Regions from separate parts of the Brevibacillus sp. LEMMJ03 genome, predicted to be linked through region 1. Evidence: riboswitches for the same ligand, from Rfam matches in the RefSeq annotation. Region 1 holds a riboswitch; the other holds the start of a gene.
The links. Region 1 has a riboswitch for S-adenosylmethionine ahead of FOI68_RS15215 (aminotransferase class I/II-fold pyridoxal phosphate-dependent enzyme). Riboswitches for the same ligand answer to the same signal wherever they lie in the genome.
Positions count from the first base shown of each region.

Region 2: it holds a riboswitch for S-adenosylmethionine, as region 1 does, so the genes downstream of both, FOI68_RS12480 (homoserine dehydrogenase) here and FOI68_RS15215 (aminotransferase class I/II-fold pyridoxal phosphate-dependent enzyme) in region 1, are expected to answer to the same signal.

Region 1 covers NZ_VKJN01000011.1:112,750-117,998, forward strand. The annotation lists gene FOI68_RS15200 (hypothetical protein) at 1-669, shown strand, start outside; gene FOI68_RS15205 (DUF5665 domain-containing protein) at 673-1,005, opposite strand; gene FOI68_RS15210 (pyridoxamine 5'-phosphate oxidase family protein) at 1,156-1,614, shown strand; SAM riboswitch class I at 1,704-1,819, shown strand; gene FOI68_RS15215 (aminotransferase class I/II-fold pyridoxal phosphate-dependent enzyme) at 1,916-3,082, shown strand; gene FOI68_RS15220 (trans-sulfuration enzyme family protein) at 3,079-4,281, shown strand; gene FOI68_RS15225 (YhcN/YlaJ family sporulation lipoprotein) at 4,316-4,924, opposite strand; gene FOI68_RS15230 (PhoH family protein) at 5,121-5,249, shown strand, end outside.
Region 2 covers NZ_VKJN01000008.1:180,386-185,634, reverse strand. The annotation lists gene FOI68_RS12485 (GNAT family N-acetyltransferase) at 70-852, shown strand; SAM riboswitch class I at 946-1,053, shown strand; SAM riboswitch class I at 1,140-1,249, shown strand; gene FOI68_RS12480 (homoserine dehydrogenase) at 1,340-2,632, shown strand; gene FOI68_RS12475 (glycerol-3-phosphate responsive antiterminator) at 2,719-3,270, shown strand; gene FOI68_RS12470 (MIP/aquaporin family protein) at 3,493-4,200, shown strand; gene glpK (glycerol kinase GlpK) at 4,267-5,249, shown strand, end outside.

The DNA of each region.
Region 1 (5,249 bases):
GAAGCGGACAAGGTGGTCGTGAAGTACGACGGCAAAACCAAAGAGGCGGACGTGAAAAAGCTGTGGAAAGGCGTCGGCTCTTACTCCGTCACCCTGAAGGGCGTACAGGCCGGCAAAGGCAAGGCGCTGGTCGAAGCCTACAAGGCCGGAAAGAAAATCGATTCCGAATCGGTGGAGCTGAAGGTAATCAACGCCGCTGACAGCGACAAGCCGCACAGCTACCGCATCGAGGGAACCGCTTCGATTAATGCAAAAGAGAAACAGATTCGCGTGAAAGGAAGCATTGACGGCCTCGACGATGAGGGCGGCAAGGGCAAGGTGAAGCTGTACGTCGTGGCGCCGGACGGCAAAAAGCACGAGGTAAAGGTGGATGACGACGAGTTTGAGGTGAAACTGAGCTACAAAAACCGCTCCTACAACGCGAAAGCGGTACACCTCGAGCTGTACCTGGACGGCAAGCTCGTGGCCCAAGCCGACATTCCGCACAAAACGCCGGTCAACGGCGATGACGACGAGGAAGGCAAGGGGGAAGGCAAGGACAAGGATAAGCATCCGAAAGGCAACGCCTACGGCTATTGGAAAAAGCACGGCCATGACGACGAGGACAACCATGGCGGCAAGAACAACCATAAAGACGGCGACGACCGCGACGAGGACGATGACGAGTAAGGCTTACGGCCGATAGGCTTGCACGTAATCGATCAACTGGCGGATGTAATCGCCGATGATCGGGACGGACAGGAACTGGCTGAGGAAGGAGCCGAGCAACGCCAGGACAATGGCCGTGCCGATCGTCAATCCCAGGCCCCGGGCAAGACCTGCGAGGAAGTTGATCCACAGCAGCTTGCTCGGGGCCGTATAGTTTTGAATCACGTCGGCCAGACGGATATCCTCCAGAAAGAGGGCGATTTTGTCCATCCGTTCGTTCAGTTTGCGCACTTCCTGAAGCTCTGCCAGCAGTTCGTCGATCTTGGCCAGCAAGCGGTCGGTGGGGGATGGGGGCATGCGGCTCTCCTCCTGTCTCGCGATCGTTCCCATTACGTATCAGTGTAGGAAAAAAACGGTGGAGAATCAAGGCGCCGGACGGAAAGGTTTGCCTATCGCCAGGCGGGTGGGTACAATAGACGTACATTCCCTTTTCAAGGAGGCATCGGAATGGCTGAAACCGTTTCCCAAACGCTTTCGGAGGAACTGTTCGCGCTTTTGCAGCAGGAGCGTTTTCTCACACTCGGGACCATCGACCACGAGACCGGCGCTCCGTCGCTCAGTTCCCTTTCCTGGACGTTTGCGCCGACGCCGCAGTTGATCCGTTTCGCGGTAGACAACCGCTCCCGCATTTTGGCCAACATTGCCAAGGAACCGCAGGTGGTGTTGCATTTGATCGGGGCTGGTTCCTCCTATGCCATCAACGGCAGGGCGACGATCAAAACGGAGCGGATGGAGAATGTTCCGCTGAAGCTGGCCATGGTGGAAGTGGCCATCGAGGCGGTTCGCGACGTGATGTTCTACGGCTCCCGCATCTCGGTCGAGCCCCAATATGAAAAGACGTACGACAAAAATGCGGCGGCCAAGCTGGACAACCAGGTGATGACCGCATTAAGGAACGCACAGTGATCGGGTACCAACGAGATGGAAAAACGGGTTGACAGGTACTTCCGATTCCGGTAGTATAAGGTCAACCAAAAGCAAATTGCATAGCAAACTTCTTATCCAGAGAGGCGGAGGGACTGGCCCGATGATGCCCGGCAACCAATCACCTGTGTACAGGGGGATACTGGTGCTAATTCCTGCAGAGTGTAAACGCTCTGAAAGATGAGAAGGATTTGCTTACGTGAGCGTAAACAAAGCCTTCTTTTCAGAGAAAAGAGGGCTTTTTTCATTGCCCTCGGCCAATTCGTTGGAGGGAGAGATCCACATGCATCTGGAGACAAAATTGGTACAGGCGGGCGTCGCCAAAGACGAACGGACCGGAGCGGTCAGCTTTCCCGTCTACTACGCCACCGCGTATCGCCATCCCGCCCTCGGTCAGAGCACGGGATACGATTACACGCGCACGGCCAACCCGACCCGGACGGTGCTGGAGCAGGCGATTGCCGAAGCGGAAGGGGGAGACGCCGGGTTTGCCTGCGCTTCGGGCATGGCGGCGGTTCACACGGTCATGGGGCTGTTCTCCCAGGGAGATCACCTGGTCGTATCGCTCGATCTGTACGGCGGGACGTACCGGTTGTTCGAGCAGGTGCTCTCACGCTACGGGCTTCGCTTCAGCTACGTCGACCTGCGCGACGTGAAGAACTTGGAAGAAGCGATTCGCCCAGAGACGCGGGCTGTCTTTGTGGAAACGCCGACCAATCCCCTGATGCAGATCACCGACATCGCGGCGGTGGCGGAGGTGGCCAAGCGGAACGGGCTGTTGACCATTGTGGACAACACGTTCATGACGCCCTACTGTCAGCGGCCGCTGGGGTTGGGGGCCGACCTGGTGCTACACAGCGCGACCAAATACCTCGGCGGACACAACGACGTCCTCGCCGGACTGATCGTCACAAAGGGCGAGGAGTTGTCCGAAAAGATCCGGTTTTTGCACAATTCCATCGGAGCGGTGCTGGGTCCCCAGGACTGTTGGCTGCTGCTGCGGGGGATGAAGACCCTGGCCCTGCGGATGGAACGCCATCAGGCAAACGCCTATGCGATTGCGCAGAAACTGCGGGAACACCCTGCCGTGACGGACGTCTTTTATCCCGGCTTGGCGGAGCACCCCGGTTACGAGGTGCAGCGCAGGCAGGCCAGCGGGTTCAGCGGGATGGTCTCGTTCCGCCTCCGCTCGGCTGATCAGGTGGCGCCGTTTCTGGAGCGGCTGCGGATCGTCTCGTTTGCGGAAAGCCTGGGCGGCGTGGAGTCGCTGTGCACCTATCCGGCGACGCAGACCCATGCCGACATCCCGCAGGAGATCCGCGAGTACGTGGGCGTGTGCGACCGGCTGCTGCGGCTGTCGGTCGGGATCGAACATCCCGACGACCTGATCGCCGATGTGTGTCAGGCGCTGGATGCCAGTCTCGCAGTGGCGGGAGGGAGTGTACGATGAACTTTGCCACCAAACTGCTGCACGGCACCAGTTGTATTGACCCGGTGACAGGGGCGGCCTCGGTGCCCATTTATCAGGCGTCCACCTTTCATCAGGCCGATCTGGACCGGCCCGGAGTCTACGATTACGCTCGTTCGGGCAATCCCACCCGGCATGCCCTGGAAGAGGCGATCGCCGTTCTGGAGGGAGGAGAGCGCGGATTCGCCTTTGCTTCCGGTATGGCGGCCATCTCCAGCGTGTTCATGCTGTTCTCCGCCGGGGATCACGTCGTGGTGGCGGAGGACGTGTACGGCGGCACCTACCGCTTCTTGACCAAGGTTCTTTCCCGCATGGGGATCACCGTCAGCTTTGTCGATACCACCTCGCTGGAGCAGGTGGAAGCGGCCATCCGTCCCGAGACCAAGGGCATCTACCTGGAAACCCCGTCCAACCCGACGCTGAAAGTGACGGACATCGCCGCTGTCTGCGCGCTGGCGAAACAGCGGGGACTGCTCGTGATCGTAGACAATACGTTCATGACGCCGTACTATCAGCGGCCGCTGGAGTTGGGCGCGGACGTGGTGATCCACAGCGCGACCAAGTTCATCGGCGGCCACAGCGACGTCGTGGCGGGGTTGGCCGTGACCAGGGAGGCGGCGTTGGGCGAGCAGCTCTACATGATCCAAAACGGCATGGGAGCGATCCTCGGCGTGCAGGATTCCTGGCTGGTGCTGCGCGGGTTGAAGTCCTTGAAAGCGCGCCTGGACGTCAGCACGCAGACGGCGGAAAAGCTGGCCCGTTGGCTTTCCACACACCCGGCGGTCAGCCGCGTCTACTACACCGGATTGCCGGAACACGACGGACATGACCTGCAAAACCGGCAGGCGAGCGGACACGGGGCCGTCCTCTCCTTTGACGTGGGCAGCCGCGAGCGGGCCAAAGCGCTGTTTGACCGCGTCAGGCTGCCGATCGTCGCCGTCAGTCTGGGCGCGGTAGAGACGATTCTTTCCTATCCGGCGATGATGTCCCATGCCGCCATGCCGCCTGCGGAGCGGGCACGGCGGGGAATCACGGACGGACTGATCCGCCTCTCCGCGGGGCTGGAGGACGCCGGCGACCTGCTTCAGGACCTGGGGCAGGCGTTGGACGCGCTCGGACCCGTAGAGCAGGCGGCAGACCGTGACGCGGCAGACGATAAACAGGCATTTTCCTGGGCGTAAGCCCGGAAAATGCCTGTTTTGTTTGGGGCAGAGGTCAGCGGTTCACCGGGATTTTTTCGTTACCCTGCGGTTTGGCGTTGCTGCTCTTGTTGATCCGCTGCTCGTTTTCCCTGGTCGGCGTCTCTTCCCGTTTTCTCACGTCGCGCGGGAACTGCGGCATGAGCCGTCCGACGATGTCCGCCAGTTCTTCGGCAAAACCGGCCACGGGATGGCCGCGCTGGATGTCGGCGGCCATTTCCCGCAGCCGCTGCACGATGTCGGGGTCGGCGGTGACGATGGCGTTCGCCCCTTGGGGATCCTCTTTCAGCGCCTCCGCCACCGAGTATTTGATCACGCCCACTTCCGGCCGGTCGAGATGGGCGTTGACGTCAATGCCGACGACGGCCCACTTGCCCAGGACCACCGCCGTCGCGTCATTGACGTTTTTCACCCGCGTGGCCAACTGCACCAGCCGGTTGGCGGTTGCCTGCGGCGACTGGTTGTAGGCCGGGGACGGGGCGGTTTGCTGGACGCGCTGCGTTTCCGGCACAGCGCGGCCGGGCTGCGGCGCCGCCTGGTTGGCCGGAGGCTTGTTGCTCGACATGCAGGCGGAGAGGAGCAGGCTGACGCTGAGCATACAGATAGCTGTCCGTTTCACGGTCATACTTCCTTTCCCTGGTTTGCTGCAGTACGGCTGCATGGTTAGTCGTATTGTGTTCTGCCCGCCCCGTTTTCATTCCCCCGCCTCTCGTCTATCCGTCCACCCCCCGTCATACACTGTAGTACATCGCGTTCGGGCAGCAGAGCATCCGGTCCCCAACTGCATACGATAGAGAAGATGGGTAATAGGAGGCGAGAATTTGAAGAAAATCTACGTACTGGACACCAACGTACTCCTGCAAGATCCGCGGGCGATGTTTTCCTTTGCGGACAACGAGATCGTCCTGCCCGCCGTGGTGTTGGAAGAAATTGATTCCAAAAAGCGCTAC
Region 2 (5,249 bases), on a different contig from region 1:
CCGGCGGCCGCGCAAAACAGTAGAATAGAGAGAGGAAACAAAGACCCCCTTTTTCGCGGAGGAGACGACATGATCCGTTCGATCACAGAACAGGAACGTTCCGCCCTGCTGGAGCGCTTGTGCGTGGAAGAAGCGTACATCCTGTACAGCAACCTCTTTCTGCGGGCGGACAGATGCATCGCGCTTGCGCAGACACGAAACGAAGAGATTTGCCTGGTCGGAACCTATCTGAAGGGCTTGCCGTTCCACGCGTTCACCTTCCATGCATGGGCGGGCACGGAGCATTCTGCCGAAGAGATGATCGGGGCATTCAAGGAAGCGTTACGACTTCCGACGCAAGAAGCGGTGAGCGGAGTCATCACCGTATCGGAAGAATGCCTGTCCCGCCTTGCCATTCCCCACATTCAGTCCAGAAAGACCATGCTGCTGATGAGATGGCGCGACACGACTCTTCTTTTGCCCAAAAGCGATTACCGCTTTCTCGACAAGTCCCATCTCGATGCGGTCAACAAACTCGCGAGCGAAGTCGGCATGATCAGCTTTCGAGAGGAAGAACTGACGGAAACACCTCATATCGGTTTGTTTTCCCCTGCCGGCGACCTCATGTCGATGGCCGGGTTTCACATTTTTCACGAGCGCTATGTGGAGATTGGCAATATCGGCACTTCGCCAGCCCACCAAAACAGAGGATGGGGAACGCGGATCACGTCGGACATTTGCCGGCTGGCACGGGAGAAATCGCCGCACGTGTACTTGTGTGTGTTTGAGGAGAACCGGCCGGCGGTCGCTGTTTATGAAAAACTGGGGTTCGTCACTGCCGCACGTTACGCCTATCTCGAATGTACGCTGTGACGTTCGCGCGTGCCGCACGCGGCGCCGTCTGCCAGATTCTTGTTGACGAACAACCTGGCATTCTTTACAATGATACCCAACAGGTAAACACTGTTCTTATCCAGAGCGGCGGAGGGACTGGCCCGATGAAGCCCGGCAACCGTCACGAGGTGCGTGACCAGGTGCCAATTCCTGCAAGACAGAGGTCTTGACAGATAAGAAGCGGGTTCGTTTGATACGGATGCAGGCCTTCTTCTTGTCGGAGAAGGCTTTTTCATTCTTCTGTTCCTGAACTTCATAGGACTTCTTTCTTATCCAGAGAGGTGGAGGGACTGGCCCGATGAAGCCCGGCAACCGTCACGCGATATGTGACAAGGTGCCAATTCCTGCAAGACACGCGTGTCTTGAGAGATGAGAAGGAGGCTCGGGCGCAATGCACACAAGCCTTCTTCGAATCGGAAGAAGGTTTTTTCGTGTTGTACAAGACAAAAAACGGGGTGGGAGAAACATGAGCGTGGTAAAAGTGGGCTTGTTGGGATTGGGAACGGTAGGCGGCGGGGTGGTCAAGACGATCCGCGCGCAGCAGGAGAAGCTGTCGGCCCGGCTGGGCAGGCGCATCGAAATCGTCAAGGCGCTGGTGCGCGACACGCGGAAGCAGCGGGCCGTGCAGGTGGAGCCGTCGCTGTTGACGACGCGGTTTGCCGACGTTCTGGAAAGCGACGTGGACATCGTCGTGGAAGTGATGGGCGGCGTGGAGCCGACCTACGACTACGTGCGGGCGCTGATCCAAAAGGGCTGCCATGTGGTGACGGCCAACAAGGAACTGCTGGCCAAGCGCGGCGCGGAGCTGGTGGAACTGGCCAACCGGCACGGCGTCCATCTCGCCTACGAAGCCAGCGTCGCCGGGGGGATTCCCATCCTCGGCGTGCTGCGCCAGTTCCTCAGGACCAACGACATTACGGAAGTGCGCGGCATCCTCAACGGAACGACCAACTTCATCCTGTCGCAGATGGAGGAGGCGCAGCTCCCCTACGCGGACGTGTTGAAGCGGGCGCAGGAGCTGGGTTATGCGGAGGCCGATCCGCGCGCCGACGTGGAAGGCTGGGACGCCCTGTACAAGCTGTACATTCTGGCGCAGCTCGTGTTCGGTGAGTCGCTGCCCCTCTCCGCCATCGAGCGGCAGGGGATTGCCGACCTCTCGCAGGGCCACATCCGGCTGGCGAAAGAGCTGGGGTACCGGATCAAACTGCTGGCGCAAGCGCGCCGGGAAGACGGCGGTCTGCACCTGTCCGTGCGGCCGACGCTGGTGCCGCTGGGGCATCCGCTGGCGCGCATCCGGGATGCGTACAATGCCGTCCAGGTGGAGGGCAGCCTCGTCGGCGACCTTTTGTTCACCGGCAAAGGGGCGGGCGAACTGCCGACAGCCAGCGCGGTCGTGGAGGATCTGGCCTTCTTGCTGACCCAGCCGTTTACGCCTCATCCCGCCTGGCGGGAACGGCCGGCGGCGGTCCCGTCCAGCCGGCTCTCATCCAGCCTCGACTTCTGTTTTCTGGAAGGGACAGCGGCCCGCGTGACGCCGGAGCAGGTGCTGCTGTTCCTCGAACGGGCGGGAGTCGCCGTCCGCAGGCTTACCGTCCAGTACGATCCGGGCAGCGTCCTGCGCGTGGGCTTGCTCGCCGCCGGACTCAGGGAGGAGCACGCGGAGCTCTTGGGACGGGACTTCGGCCTGCAGGCGCGGTTGTACCCCGTGCTGGAGGCGGCCGACGATCGTGGTGCCGTCGAAGGGACTGCGGGTTGGTAAACAAGCGTCCAACTCCCCATCGCATTCGCCGGGATTTTTTGGCATGATAGAAGCGGAGCACTTCTTCTTCAAGGGGATGAGGACACATCATGCTGGGTTCGCAAACCATTCTGCCGGCCATTCGCCACATGAAGGAGTTTGAGCGCGTCCTGGAAAGCCGGTACGACACGATCATTCTGCTGGAGAGCCATATCTGTCAACTGAAAAGCATCGCCGACCTGGCGCGCCGGCACGGAAAAAAGCTGTGGCTGCACGCCGATCTGGTGCAGGGGTTGAAAAACGACGAGCACGGCGCGCTGTTTCTCTGCCAGGAGATCAAGCCGGCCGGCGTCATTTCCACCCGTTCGCAGGTGATCACGACCGTCAAAAAGAAGGGCTTGGTCACGGTGCAGCGCCTGTTTTTGCTGGACTCCGGCGCGCTGGAGACAAGCTACAAAATCCTCGAGCAGACGAAACCCGATTTCGTGGAAGTCCTGCCGGGGGTCATGCCGCACATCATTACGGAAATTCGTGAGCAGATCCGGATTCCGATCATCGTCGGCGGGTTTATCCGCACCTGGGAGGAGATCGAGAGCGCTCTGGCGGCGGGAGCCATCGCCGTCACCACCTCCGATCGAAACCTGTGGAAACAACTGTAAAAAAGTGGTTGACAACGCTTTCACGTCCGCTTATGATTGATTCCAGAAGGTCATACGTCGGATGAGATCAGGAGATCCACCTATTTCTCTAGTGTTTAAGTTCCTGTGGGCTTAAGCAGTGGTTGATAGGTGGATTTTCTGTTTTCTTCCAGGGAGGTGAACGGCGAAAAGGGGGGAGCCGGTCCGGTCTCATCATAAAAAAGAAGAGAGTGGGGGAACATGATGTCGGCGTATTGGGCGGAACTGATCGGGACCATGATGCTGGTGATTCTCGGGGACGGCGTCGTGGCGGGCGTCGTGCTGAACAAGTCCAAGGCGCAAGACGGCGGATGGATCGTGATTACCATGGGCTGGGGCTTTGCCGTCGCCTTTGCCGTTTACGCGGTCGGGGGAGTCAGCGGCGGCCATCTGAATCCGGCCGTCACCATCGCGCTCGCGTCGATCGGATCGTTCGCTTGGGAGCTCGTGCCCGGGTACATCCTGGCCCAGATGGCCGGGGCGTTTCTGGGGGCTGTCTTCGTCTACCTGTACTACCTGCCGCACTGGAAAGAAACCGCTGACCCGGCGGCCAAACTGGGGGTATTCTGCACGGCTCCGGCGATTCGACACACGTTTGCGAATGTTCTCAGCGAGGGGTTGGGCACGTTTTTTCTCGTGTTCGGCCTGCTGGCCATCGGCGGCAACACGTTTGCCGAAGGGCTCAATCCGCTGATTGTCGGCTTTTTTATCGTCGCCATCGGCATGTCGCTCGGCGGGACCACCGGCTATGCGATCAATCCGGCGCGCGATTTGGGGCCGCGCCTCGCCCACTTCGTCCTGCCAATCGCAGGCAAAGGCTCATCCGACTGGAGCTACGCCTGGATTCCGGTCGTGGGGCCGATCGTCGGCGGGACGGCGGGAGCGCTCGTATTCAAGACCTTGTTCGGCTAAGCGGTCGGCCCGGGCCGATTAACGCAGCGAGGGATCGGGAGAAAACGATGAAGGGGGATGTGACGGATGGAAAAGCGGTACGTATTGGCCATCGACCAGGGCACGACCAGTTCCCGTGCCATTTTGTTCAACCGGGAAGGGAACATGGTGGGAGCGGCCCAGAAGGAGTTCACGCAGTTGTTTCCCCGGCCGGGCTGGGTGGAGCACGACGCCATGGAGATCTGGTCGTCCGTCGTCGGCGTGATCGGCGAGGTGCTGGCCATCCACAACATCAGCGCCCAGGAAGTGGCCGCGATCGGCATCACCAACCAGCGGGAGACGACCGTCGTCTGGGACAGACAGACCGGCCTGCCGGTCTACAACGCGATCGTCTGGCAGTCCCGCCAGACGGCGGAGATTTGCGAGGCGCTGAAGGCGCAGGGGCTGAACGATCGGTTTCGCGAACGGACCGGCCTTTTGATCGACGCCTACTTCTCCGGCACCAAGGTCAAGTGGATCCTCGACAACGTGGAGGGAGCACGGGCCAGGGCGGAACGCGGCGAGCTCTTGTTCGGCACCATCGACACCTGGCTGATCTGGAAGCTCTCCGGCGGCAGGGCGCACGTGACCGACTACACCAACGCGTCCCGCACGCTGATGTACAACATTTTCGACCTGCGCTGGGACGACGAACTGCTGGAGCACCTCACCGTGCCGAAAGTGATGCTCCCCGAAGTGCGCTCCAGCTCGGAAATCTACGCGCATACCGACAAAGACCTCTTCTTCGGCGTGGAAGCGCCCATCTCCGGGGCGGCGGGGGACCAGCAGGCCGCCCTGTTCGGCCAGGCGTGCTTTGAGGAAGGCATGGCGAAAAACACCTACGGCACCGGCTGCTTCATGCTGATGAACACCGGGGAAAGACCGGTGCGCTCCGAACACGGCCTGTTGACCACGATCGCCTGGGGCATCGACGGCAAAGTGGAGTATGCGCTGGAAGGAAGCATTTTTGTCGCCGGTTCCGCCATCCAGTGGCTGCGCGACGGCCTGCGCATGCTGAAATCGGCGGCGGA